One region of the Alicyclobacillus tolerans genome, then DNA from elsewhere that is predicted to be linked to it. Evidence: riboswitches for the same ligand, from Rfam matches in the RefSeq annotation. Region 1 holds a riboswitch; the other holds the start of a gene.
The links. A riboswitch is a leader RNA that binds a small molecule or an ion and turns the genes downstream of it on or off. The one in region 1 is predicted to bind ZMP and ZTP.

Region 1 (4,689 bases):
GGTAATATGACTTATCGTGTGCCGGGAATTGAAGAAAAGGTACCTACTACTTTTGTGGAAATTTCTCCAGAATTAGCGGCAGAACGAGGTATTCAGACGGGAACTTTGGTTCGACTGATTTCTCCTTATGGAAAAGTCAAAGTACGAGCAGTAGTAACAGATAGAGTAAAAGGTAAAGAATTGTATCTCCCTATGAATACACCAAAAGCCGAAGAAGCGGTAAATTACCTTACCAGCAGCTATCACGATACGATTACCCATACTCCAGCTTACAAGGAAACCAGTGTACGTATGGAAATCATCGAAAAAGATGGCGATTCTCCTATCAAACGTGGCAATTTCCGTTTGGGACATCCAAATCCGCAACCAGGTGTCAATGTGGAACAAAAATGGCAGCGTAAAGATTATCATGACTTACTTAAAGTGGGTAAATGAAGGGGGCTGCGGGGTTGAATAAACCCCGCTCGTTCTTTAAGGTCTTTTACTCTATATATTTTTGGTAATTAGCTAAGACTAAGTAAAAATCCGTGCTGAGTTAAGGATGTATTCGGGTAGTTTTTCATGTACACTAGATACGGCTGAACTGCGGCAGGCTTTTTGAGCTTGCCGTCGGTTGATTTTTAGTGGAGGGGTGCTCACATATGGCACAAGCTACAACCGCAATTGTCCGGCAAGATAATGAGTCTGAACAAAAGGAAAAAATGTTGCAAGAGTTGCAACAGGTACTGGCTGAAAATGCTGATGGTCTAAAAAGCGGAGCAGAATTGTTGCAAGAGCTGCATGAGAAAGGGCTGCTCGATTTTCTCGTAGCACTGATTAAACAAGGTAATGATGTGGTTCGAATTCTGGTTGAATTGGTGACTCGTGAGCAGTATATGAAAGGAATTCAAAAAGTTATGTCGGCTGTTGAAGGCTTTTCAGAACTGGATGGAGACAGTCTTACAGCAGCCATGAAATCATTACTGAAATTACTTCAAGAGCTTTCGGATAAAGGATTGCTTGATTTTTTGGTTGGTTTACTGGAACAAGGACAAAACATTGCTAAAGTTCTGGTGGATTTTGCTGCCCAAACAGCGCAGTCAAAATCTTTACAGTCCATCATCTCGCTTGCTTCTGAAGTTTCCAATCTTGATGGAGAAGCCCTGGGACGTACACTCAAAGGAGTCACTGCTGGGCTTTCAAAAATGGCTGAATCTGAACCCAATGGACGGCCTATGGGTATTTTCGAATTGCTTCGTATGATGAAAGATCCAGATGTAAGTGCAGCGCTACAAAGTGGATTTGCCTTTTTGAAGGGAATGGGGCAGGCTTTGCGGAAAACGGATGGTCAATAACCATGCTGGATAAAGTAGCACAACGAGGCGAGGGAAGGCAACGCCGTGCTCCTTTGCAAGCCAAAACAGTTATTCAACGTTATCATGAAGGACAGTGGACGGTTATTGAAGATTCGGTAGCTAACGAATTTGTTCTAACGATTGAAGTGGACCGTCAGGAATTTGCTACTGTCGTCTGTACGCCAGATTGCCTGGAGGATTTTGTTATAGGCTTTCTGGCGTCAGAGGGTGTGATACGTCAAGCTTCAGATGTGGATAATCTGGAAGTGAGCCTCTATCGTGGGATGGCTTGGGTACATTTGAAAGAGAAATTTCAGATGCGTCCAGAAGTTTATCGGAAACGCTACATTACTTCCTGTTGTGGGAAAAGCAGACAATCATTTTATTTTTTTAATGATGCCCAGACGGCTCATAAAATTGAAGATTCAACACGTTTAAGTGCGGGCGATATTTTGAATGTCATGGCTAAAATGGACGAGGAATCTTTTTTGTTTAAGCAAACGGGCGGTGTGCATATGGCCTTTCTAGAAATTCCAGGTCAGTGTTTCATCGCGCGTTCAGATATTGGTCGTCACAACGCTCTTGATAAAGTCTTTGGATATCTTTTACGTTGTGGATTGTCTACAATTGGTGCCAGAATGGCATTCAGTGGACGTATTTCATCAGAAGTATTATTGAAAGTATCAAAAATGGGTGTTGGCGTTGTCATATCTCACAGTGCGCCAACCCAATTGGCATTAGATTTAGCGCGTGATTTGAATATTACCGTCATAGGATTTGTCAGAAATTCATCATTTAATGTATATACACATGATTGGAGGGTGCAGATGTCTTGACGCTGCGCCATTTCTTGTCTATATTCTGAATTAAATATCAATACAGATAGGCAATAGAAAAGTATATTGTAACCTTCGCATAACTGGCGGAAGTGGGATTACCACAAGGGAGTGCGAAAGGATGTATGCCGGCCGCCTGGGCGCCTCTTGTTCAAGAGTCTGTTCAGGTGGCCTTTGCTTTACCCTTCAGCAGATAACCTAAAGAGAGTGGAGAGTGGACCCATGAAAGTTCTCGTTACAGACGGCATTTCTGAGCTTGGAGTAGAAAAATTGCAGTCTTTCCCTAATATAGAAGTTATAGTCCGTCCGGAATTGACTCCAGATGAATTGCTTGAAGAAATTGCAGATGTAGACGCCTTGCTGTTACGTTCTCAATCTAAAATTACAGAAAAAGTCCTGCAAGCTGCAGTTCAATTAAAAGTGATTGGAAGAGCTGGTGTTGGAGTCGATAATATTGACGTCACAGCCGCTACTCGTCGAGGAATCGTTGTGTTGAATGCCCCTGATGGCAATACCATTTCAGCTGCCGAACATACTTTTGCCATGTTGATTTCCCTTTCTCGCCATATTCCCCAAGCTGATGCTTCTATTCGCAGCGGCCGCTGGGACAGAAAAAAATTTATTGGCGTTGAATTGGCTGGAAAAACGCTTGCTGTTCTTGGCATGGGACGTATTGGTTCAGAAGTTGCCAAACGAGCCCTTGCTTTTCAAATGCGAGTCATAGGATACGATCCGTTTCTTACCCAGGAAAGGGCCAAAGTGTTGGGAGTGGAAGCGAAACCGCTCGAAGAGGCCATTGCAGAGGCGGATTTTATTACCGTTCATACGCCACTTACGAAAGAAACTCATCATTTGTTAAACGATGCGGCTTTTTATCGAATGAAGCGAGGAGTTCGTATTGTGAATTGTGCACGAGGCGGAATTATTGATGAACAAGCGTTATTGCGAGCTATAGAAGAAGGTATTGTAGCCGGAGCCGCCCTCGATGTATTTGAAAGAGAGCCTCTGGATGCGCATCATCCTTTGTTATCGCGATCGGACGTAGTCTTGACACCTCATCTTGGAGCCTCGACAGTAGAAGCTCAAGTTAATGTGGCCATTGATGTTGCAGAAGAGGTTGGACGTGTGTTGTCAGGGTTGCCTTTTCGAAATGCTGTCAATTTACCTTCATTGACAGCGGAGCAAAACAGAGAACTGTCACCTTATCTCGAATTGGCAGAAAAGATTGGTCTCTTTGCCACACAGTTGGTTCCTGAAGCGCCTCAATCTATTGAAATAACGTACAGTGGTGGACTTGCTCAATTAGATGTGTCATTTCTAACACGAACTCTCCTAAAAGGTCTTTTGGCTTACCATTACCAAGATGAAGTAAATTATGTCAACGCTCCAATAGTTGCTGAACAATTGCACATTCAAGTTCGTGATGTCCGTGAACCGAAGAGTAAGGTGTTCCAAAACCTCATCTCGCTGCATCTGTATTTTTCGGGTGCTCAAATCAAAGTCGCGGGAACTTTATATAACGGTTTTGGGCCTCGTATTGTGGAAGTGGATGGTTACGCAGTAGATGCGCCAGTAGAAGGCAATATGGTGTTTACGCGTCATGTTGATCAACCAGGTATGATTGGAAAAATGGGTACTCTATTGGGCGACGTTGGCATTAATATTGCCGGTATGCAAGTTGGCCGACGTGAGAGTGGTGGAGAAGCTATCATGATTCTTAGTGTAGACAAAATTGTTCCAGATTCTGTGATCCAACAGATCGGTTCTGTCAGTGGTGTTCGGGTAGCGCGTGCTATTCAACTTTGAGGGGGAATGCAGAATGAAAAGAGTGGATAATTTTGGAGCTGGCCCTGGCGCGCTGCCTACAGCAGTCCTCGAAAAAGCGAGAGACGAACTATTATCATATCAAAATAAAGGTATCTCTGTTCTAGAGATGTCTCATCGCAGTGAGATGTTTGATGAAATTCATCTTTCTGCCAAAAACCGATTACGTCGACTCATGAATATTCCAGAGGAGTATGAAATCCTCTTTTTACAAGGTGGCGCTAGCTTACAGTTTAGTATGATTCCCATGAACTTTTTGCAGAAAGGTCAAACGGCTGCATATGTTTTGACAGGAAGTTGGTCTGAGAAAGCATTGGCAGAGGCAAAAAAACTAGGAGAGACACGTATTGCGGCGAGTAGCAAGGAGGATGGCTATCGCAGTATTCCTGCAATGAACGCGATATACAGTGAAAGCAATGATGCCTATTTGCACATCACGACAAATAATACGATTTATGGAACGCAATGGCATGTGCTTCCTAGTCATTTGGACAGTCCTCTCGTTGCTGACGTGTCCAGCGATATACTGTCTCGTCCGCTGGACGTTCAATCTTTTTCTCTTTTATATGCAGGTGCTCAAAAGAATCTTGGCCCCTCTGGTTTAACAGTAGTGATTGTCAAAAAGTCTTGGGCTGAGCAAGCGAGCAAGACAGTTCCTACCATGCTCTCTTATCAAACTCATCTTCAACATGACT
Region 2 (4,689 bases), 1.5 Mb from region 1:
CTGATAGAGTTGCTGTGGATCTTGCGGCACAGTAATTGCATGCATATCTACAACACAGAAGAGACATTCAGCTGTATGTTGCAATTGGACAAAATTGCGTATAGCGCCTAGGTAATTTCCTATGGTAATGGTTCCTGACGGCTGAATGCCGGAAAACACTCTTTGCATGAATTCTTCCTCCTTGCCCTACAAACCTAAGTTGAAAGATGAATCCTTCGCGCCAGTATACCCTGATTGCCTTAAAAGTTCCATCATAACAGCTGCCAAATCGTCTTCCGCAAAACCATTGTGCATCGCTGACGTATAGCTCGCGAAAGCTGCTGACGTGGCCGGAAGTACTGCTTCTCTCTCAGTCGCTGCCTGGAGAATCAAATTCAAGTCTTTACGCATGTACTTCAGTGCAAATGCTGGTGGAAAAGATTCATCAATCAACATCTGCTTTTTAATTCCAAGAAAAGGTGATGCAACAGACGACTGGGAAAGCATATCGAGAACATTGGAGCGAGACAAGCCTAACGTTTCTGCAAGGACAAGCGCTTCAGAGATTCCTTGCATTGTCAAGGCAAGAAGTAGATTGACAACCAATTTTGCCTTGGCGCCGTTACCGCCAGGTCCGAAATAAAATTGCGCCTGACTCATAGCCGCCAGAATCGGACGCGTGATTTCATACGTTTCCAACGGACCACCTGCCAAGACGAGTAACTTCGCTTCTTTGGCTGCACCTGCACTTCCTGAAACGGGGGCATCCAGCATCGCAATGCCTAATTGGTTCATATTTTTCTGCACTTCCAGAGCTGTTCCCGGCGAAACGGTACTCATATCAATAGCCACAAAAGAATGTTTCGCGTTCTCAGCCACACCACCATTTCCTAAATAGACTTCTCGTACGGCGCTGTCATCAGAAAGCATGCTGATAACTACATCTTGGTTACGTACGGCTTCAGCTATATTCTGAGCCTGTTTTCCGCCCATTTGCAGCAAGGGTTGAACTTTTTCAGGAGATCGATTATATGCTGTAACACTATATCCTGCACGTAGCAAGTTTTCCGCCATGGGCAAGCCCATAGTTCCTGTGCCGAGAAATCCAATTCTCATTATTTTCCACCCACCATAGAGATTGATGTTCACCACTCTCATCAGTATAGCTCTTTTCAGCTTCTTACCAAGCGCACAGTGAGCCAGTCGCATTACGAATCAAAATTTGTCACAATAGAATTCAGAGAACTTACGGAATCGATGATTTGATGACAACATCCTTGAACTTTCTAGTCAGTGAGGTGAGCATGTGGGCAGAAAACGTCATGCAGAGGGGAGATGTCCTCGTTGCAACGGATTATTTACCATATCCAGTATGGAGAGTCATAACGGGGCCTGCCCTCATTGCGGACACCAACTGAACGAGGGTAGCGTGGTACGTGTATTAGATGGTTCGGGTGCCCTGCTCACTCCCTGTACCAAAGAGCGCGCACAGGAAGAAGTACGCTACGGAAATGCGTTTTGGGTCAATGAAAGAACAATTCGCCTACGTTTTTCCGCTATGAGCAAAAAGAAATATCGAGAAACGGTTCTGCGCCGCGACAGTGGCCGTTGCGTATGGTGCGGAGCACCTGCCACAACAATGGATCACATCATTCCTGAGTCTAAAGGTGGGCGATTTCATCCCAAAAATTTGATGTGTGCCTGTTTAGCGTGCAACCAAGAGAGAAAAAATATGGACATTCCAGAATTTCTGGCTCATTGTGAGGCTACTGGGCAAACCGTTCGGCGCAAACATATTCTCGCACTTTATCGAGAGGCAGTTAGGTTTCAATATCATGGTGAAAATTCAAACGAACGTAACAGATAGAAGTTGACAAACAGTTGCACGAAAGTACTCCATCGCGTTAGACTTACACTGTTACAGTGAATGAAACAGGCTGCGCGCAGAACTGGCGGATAACGTGGAAAACCACGGGGGACTGCGCACGATTGCTGCCTTTTGCCGACCGCCTGGGCAACGTCTCGAAAAACAAAGACGGCGCCCAGACGGTTTTTTTTCGTCATTGGGACAGCCTATGCATAGGAGGTTGATGATCTCATGGCCCACTTGCTCTATGGCAAACCAGTGGCAGATCAAATGAAACAACAAATTAGAGAGCAGGTGAATTCCCTCTCTCATCGACATATACAGGTAAAAATGGTGGCTGCTTTAGTCGAAGGAGACGCCGCATCTCTCTGTTACGCTCGTTCTAAAGTCCGCATGGCAGAGAAGCTCGGCATTGAATGCATGTTGCATATCTTTCCCGCACGCGTTACGGAACAACGCGTCATAGAACAGATTCATGCATGGAATCAAGATCATACCATTCATGGCATCATTCTTGAGTTACCGCTCCCTCATCATTTAGAATCATGGAGAATTTTACAGGAGATCGATCCGTTTAAGGATATTGACGGTTTGACAGAAAAAAACGCACTAGCCAATATGCTCGGTACACCAGGGATTTATCCAGCTACTCCTCTCGCTTGTTTGAAAATGCTCGATCATTACGGAGTTCCATTGCGTAAACGAAACGTTACGTTAGTTGGATGTGGGAGAACGGTCGGTATGCCTCTTTTACATCAACTCATTCGCCGAGGAGCTACTGTAACCGCTTGTCATGCAGAAACACGAGATATTGGCGAGCACTTGCAACGCGCTGAAATTGCCTTTATTGCAGTCGGGAAGGCAGGTCTAATTCAGCCCGAAATGTGTCATCCAGGACTTATTATCATTGATGCAGGTATCAATCAGGATAAAAACGGGCAAATCGCAGGCGATACCGCGCCGGAAGTGGCAGAAGTGGTTCATGCCCTCACTCCCACTCCCGGAGGAGTAGGCAGCGTAACTACAATGCAAATATTCGCGAATTTATTAGAAGCTGTTGAGTATCAATATTCGTTGATGGTACATCCTACTTCATGAGGATGGCCAAGCGCCATCCTCATGATTTTTATTTACCCATCCGCTGAACTATTTTACAGCACTTGCGCTCGACCACGATAAATCAAACCTCGAACCGGATCGACCGTAACCAATGCACCATCTTCCACACGCTCCGTGGCTTCCGAAGCTCCGACTACTACTGGCTTGCCGAGGGATATGGCCACAACTGCAGCGTGAGAAGTCAATCCACCTTCTTCAACAATCATTCCTCCAGCTCTCTCAATCGCAGGCATAATGTCAGCATCGGTGCAATTCGTGACAAGAATATCCCCTTCTTGAACACGTTCCAGAATATCTTGATTTTTCTTAGACACTACTGCACGTCCACTCACAGCATGTTGTCCAATTCCCTTACCACGAACTAAAATTTCTCCTATAGTGTGCACTTTTAGTAAATTGGTGGTTCCACGGATACCGACAGGAACACCTGCCAGAATAATCACCATATCTCCATGCTGCACATAACCTGCATCGAGAGCACCTTCTACTGCGGTTTCCAGTACATCGTCTGTCGTGGAAGCCATAGGTACCACAACTGGACAGACACCCCAGGAAAGCATTAAACGACGTGCCACCCTCGCATCCGGAGTTGCAGCTACAATGGTCTTAAGCGGACGATGTTTGGCAATATGTCGCGCTGTATGTCCGGAAGTCGTTGCGGTGACAATAGCAGCCACATCCAATTCGGAAGCCATTTCTTTAGCCGCATGAGAAATCGCATCCGGCACCTTCCGTTCAACTTCCGTATGATGATGATAGACCACTTCACGCTTTAAAATGGCCTCTTCAGCACGCTCAGCAATCTGCGCCATGGTTTGCACCGATTCCAGGGGATAGCGGCCTGCAGCCGTTTCGCCCGAGAGCATGATAGCATCTGTGCCATCCAAAATAGCGTTGGCCACATCGCTGGCTTCCGCACGAGTTGGACGAGGATTACGCTGCATCGAATCGAGCATTTGCGTTGCAGTGATAACAGGTTTTCCCCACTGGTTACAAAGCGAGATAATGCGTTTTTGAGCCAGCGGCACATCTTCTGTCGCAATTTCTACACCAAGATCGCCACGGGCCACCATGACACCATCTGTAACTTCGACAATTTCATCCAACCGTTCGAGACCTTCCACCGTTTCAATCTTAGCAATAATATCTGCTTCGTAATGGCGTTCTTCGAGAATTCTGCGCACTTCCAAAATATCTCCGGCTTTACGTACAAAGGAAGCAGCAAACATATCGACACCTTGGTCAATACCAAAGCGAATATCTGCCTTGTCCTTCTCAGTAACACCAGGAATACGCAGTGTCACACCAGGTACATTAATTCCTTTATTGTCTTTCAGTATACCGCCATTGGTTACTATGCAGACAATGTCCTGACCTTTGACTTCAACCACTTTCAACCCAATCAAGCCATCATCAATACGAATAGGAGCCCCTGGATAGACGTCTTCCACAAGTCCTTCATAGGAAATCCATACGCGTTCTGCCGTTCCCTCTGCAAGAGGCTGGATGGTCAAGGTGACCAACTTTCCGTCAAGCAGTTCAACTTGTCCACCCGCAATTTTCCCTGTCCGAATCTTCGGACCTTTGACATCCAACAAAATGGCTACATGCTTACCTACATCCGCAGCCGCTTCACGAATACGACGGATACGCTCAGCATGCTCCTCATAGGAACCATGGGAGAAATTGAGACGGGCAACGTCCATGCCTGCGCGCATCAATTG

Region 2: it holds a riboswitch for ZMP and ZTP, as region 1 does, so the genes downstream of both, ACOJUR_RS14340 (bifunctional 5,10-methylenetetrahydrofolate dehydrogenase/5,10-methenyltetrahydrofolate cyclohydrolase) here and serA (phosphoglycerate dehydrogenase) in region 1, are expected to answer to the same signal.

The regions. Positions count from the first base shown of each region.
Region 1 is NZ_JBMGNK010000002.1:1,333,163-1,337,851, forward strand. It holds gene fdhF (formate dehydrogenase subunit alpha) at 1-435, shown strand, start outside; gene ACOJUR_RS06580 (helical membrane plugin domain-containing protein) at 642-1,334, shown strand; gene fdhD (formate dehydrogenase accessory sulfurtransferase FdhD) at 1,337-2,170, shown strand; ZMP/ZTP riboswitch at 2,240-2,319, shown strand; gene serA (phosphoglycerate dehydrogenase) at 2,393-3,976, shown strand; gene serC (3-phosphoserine/phosphohydroxythreonine transaminase) at 3,990-4,689, shown strand, end outside.
Region 2 is NZ_JBMGNK010000002.1:2,797,579-2,802,267, forward strand. It holds gene trpS (tryptophan--tRNA ligase) at 1-168, opposite strand, end outside; gene ACOJUR_RS14330 (NAD(P)-dependent oxidoreductase) at 187-1,095, opposite strand; gene ACOJUR_RS14335 (HNH endonuclease) at 1,286-1,846, shown strand; ZMP/ZTP riboswitch at 1,915-2,002, shown strand; gene ACOJUR_RS14340 (bifunctional 5,10-methylenetetrahydrofolate dehydrogenase/5,10-methenyltetrahydrofolate cyclohydrolase) at 2,078-2,944, shown strand; gene pyk (pyruvate kinase) at 2,998-4,689, opposite strand, start outside.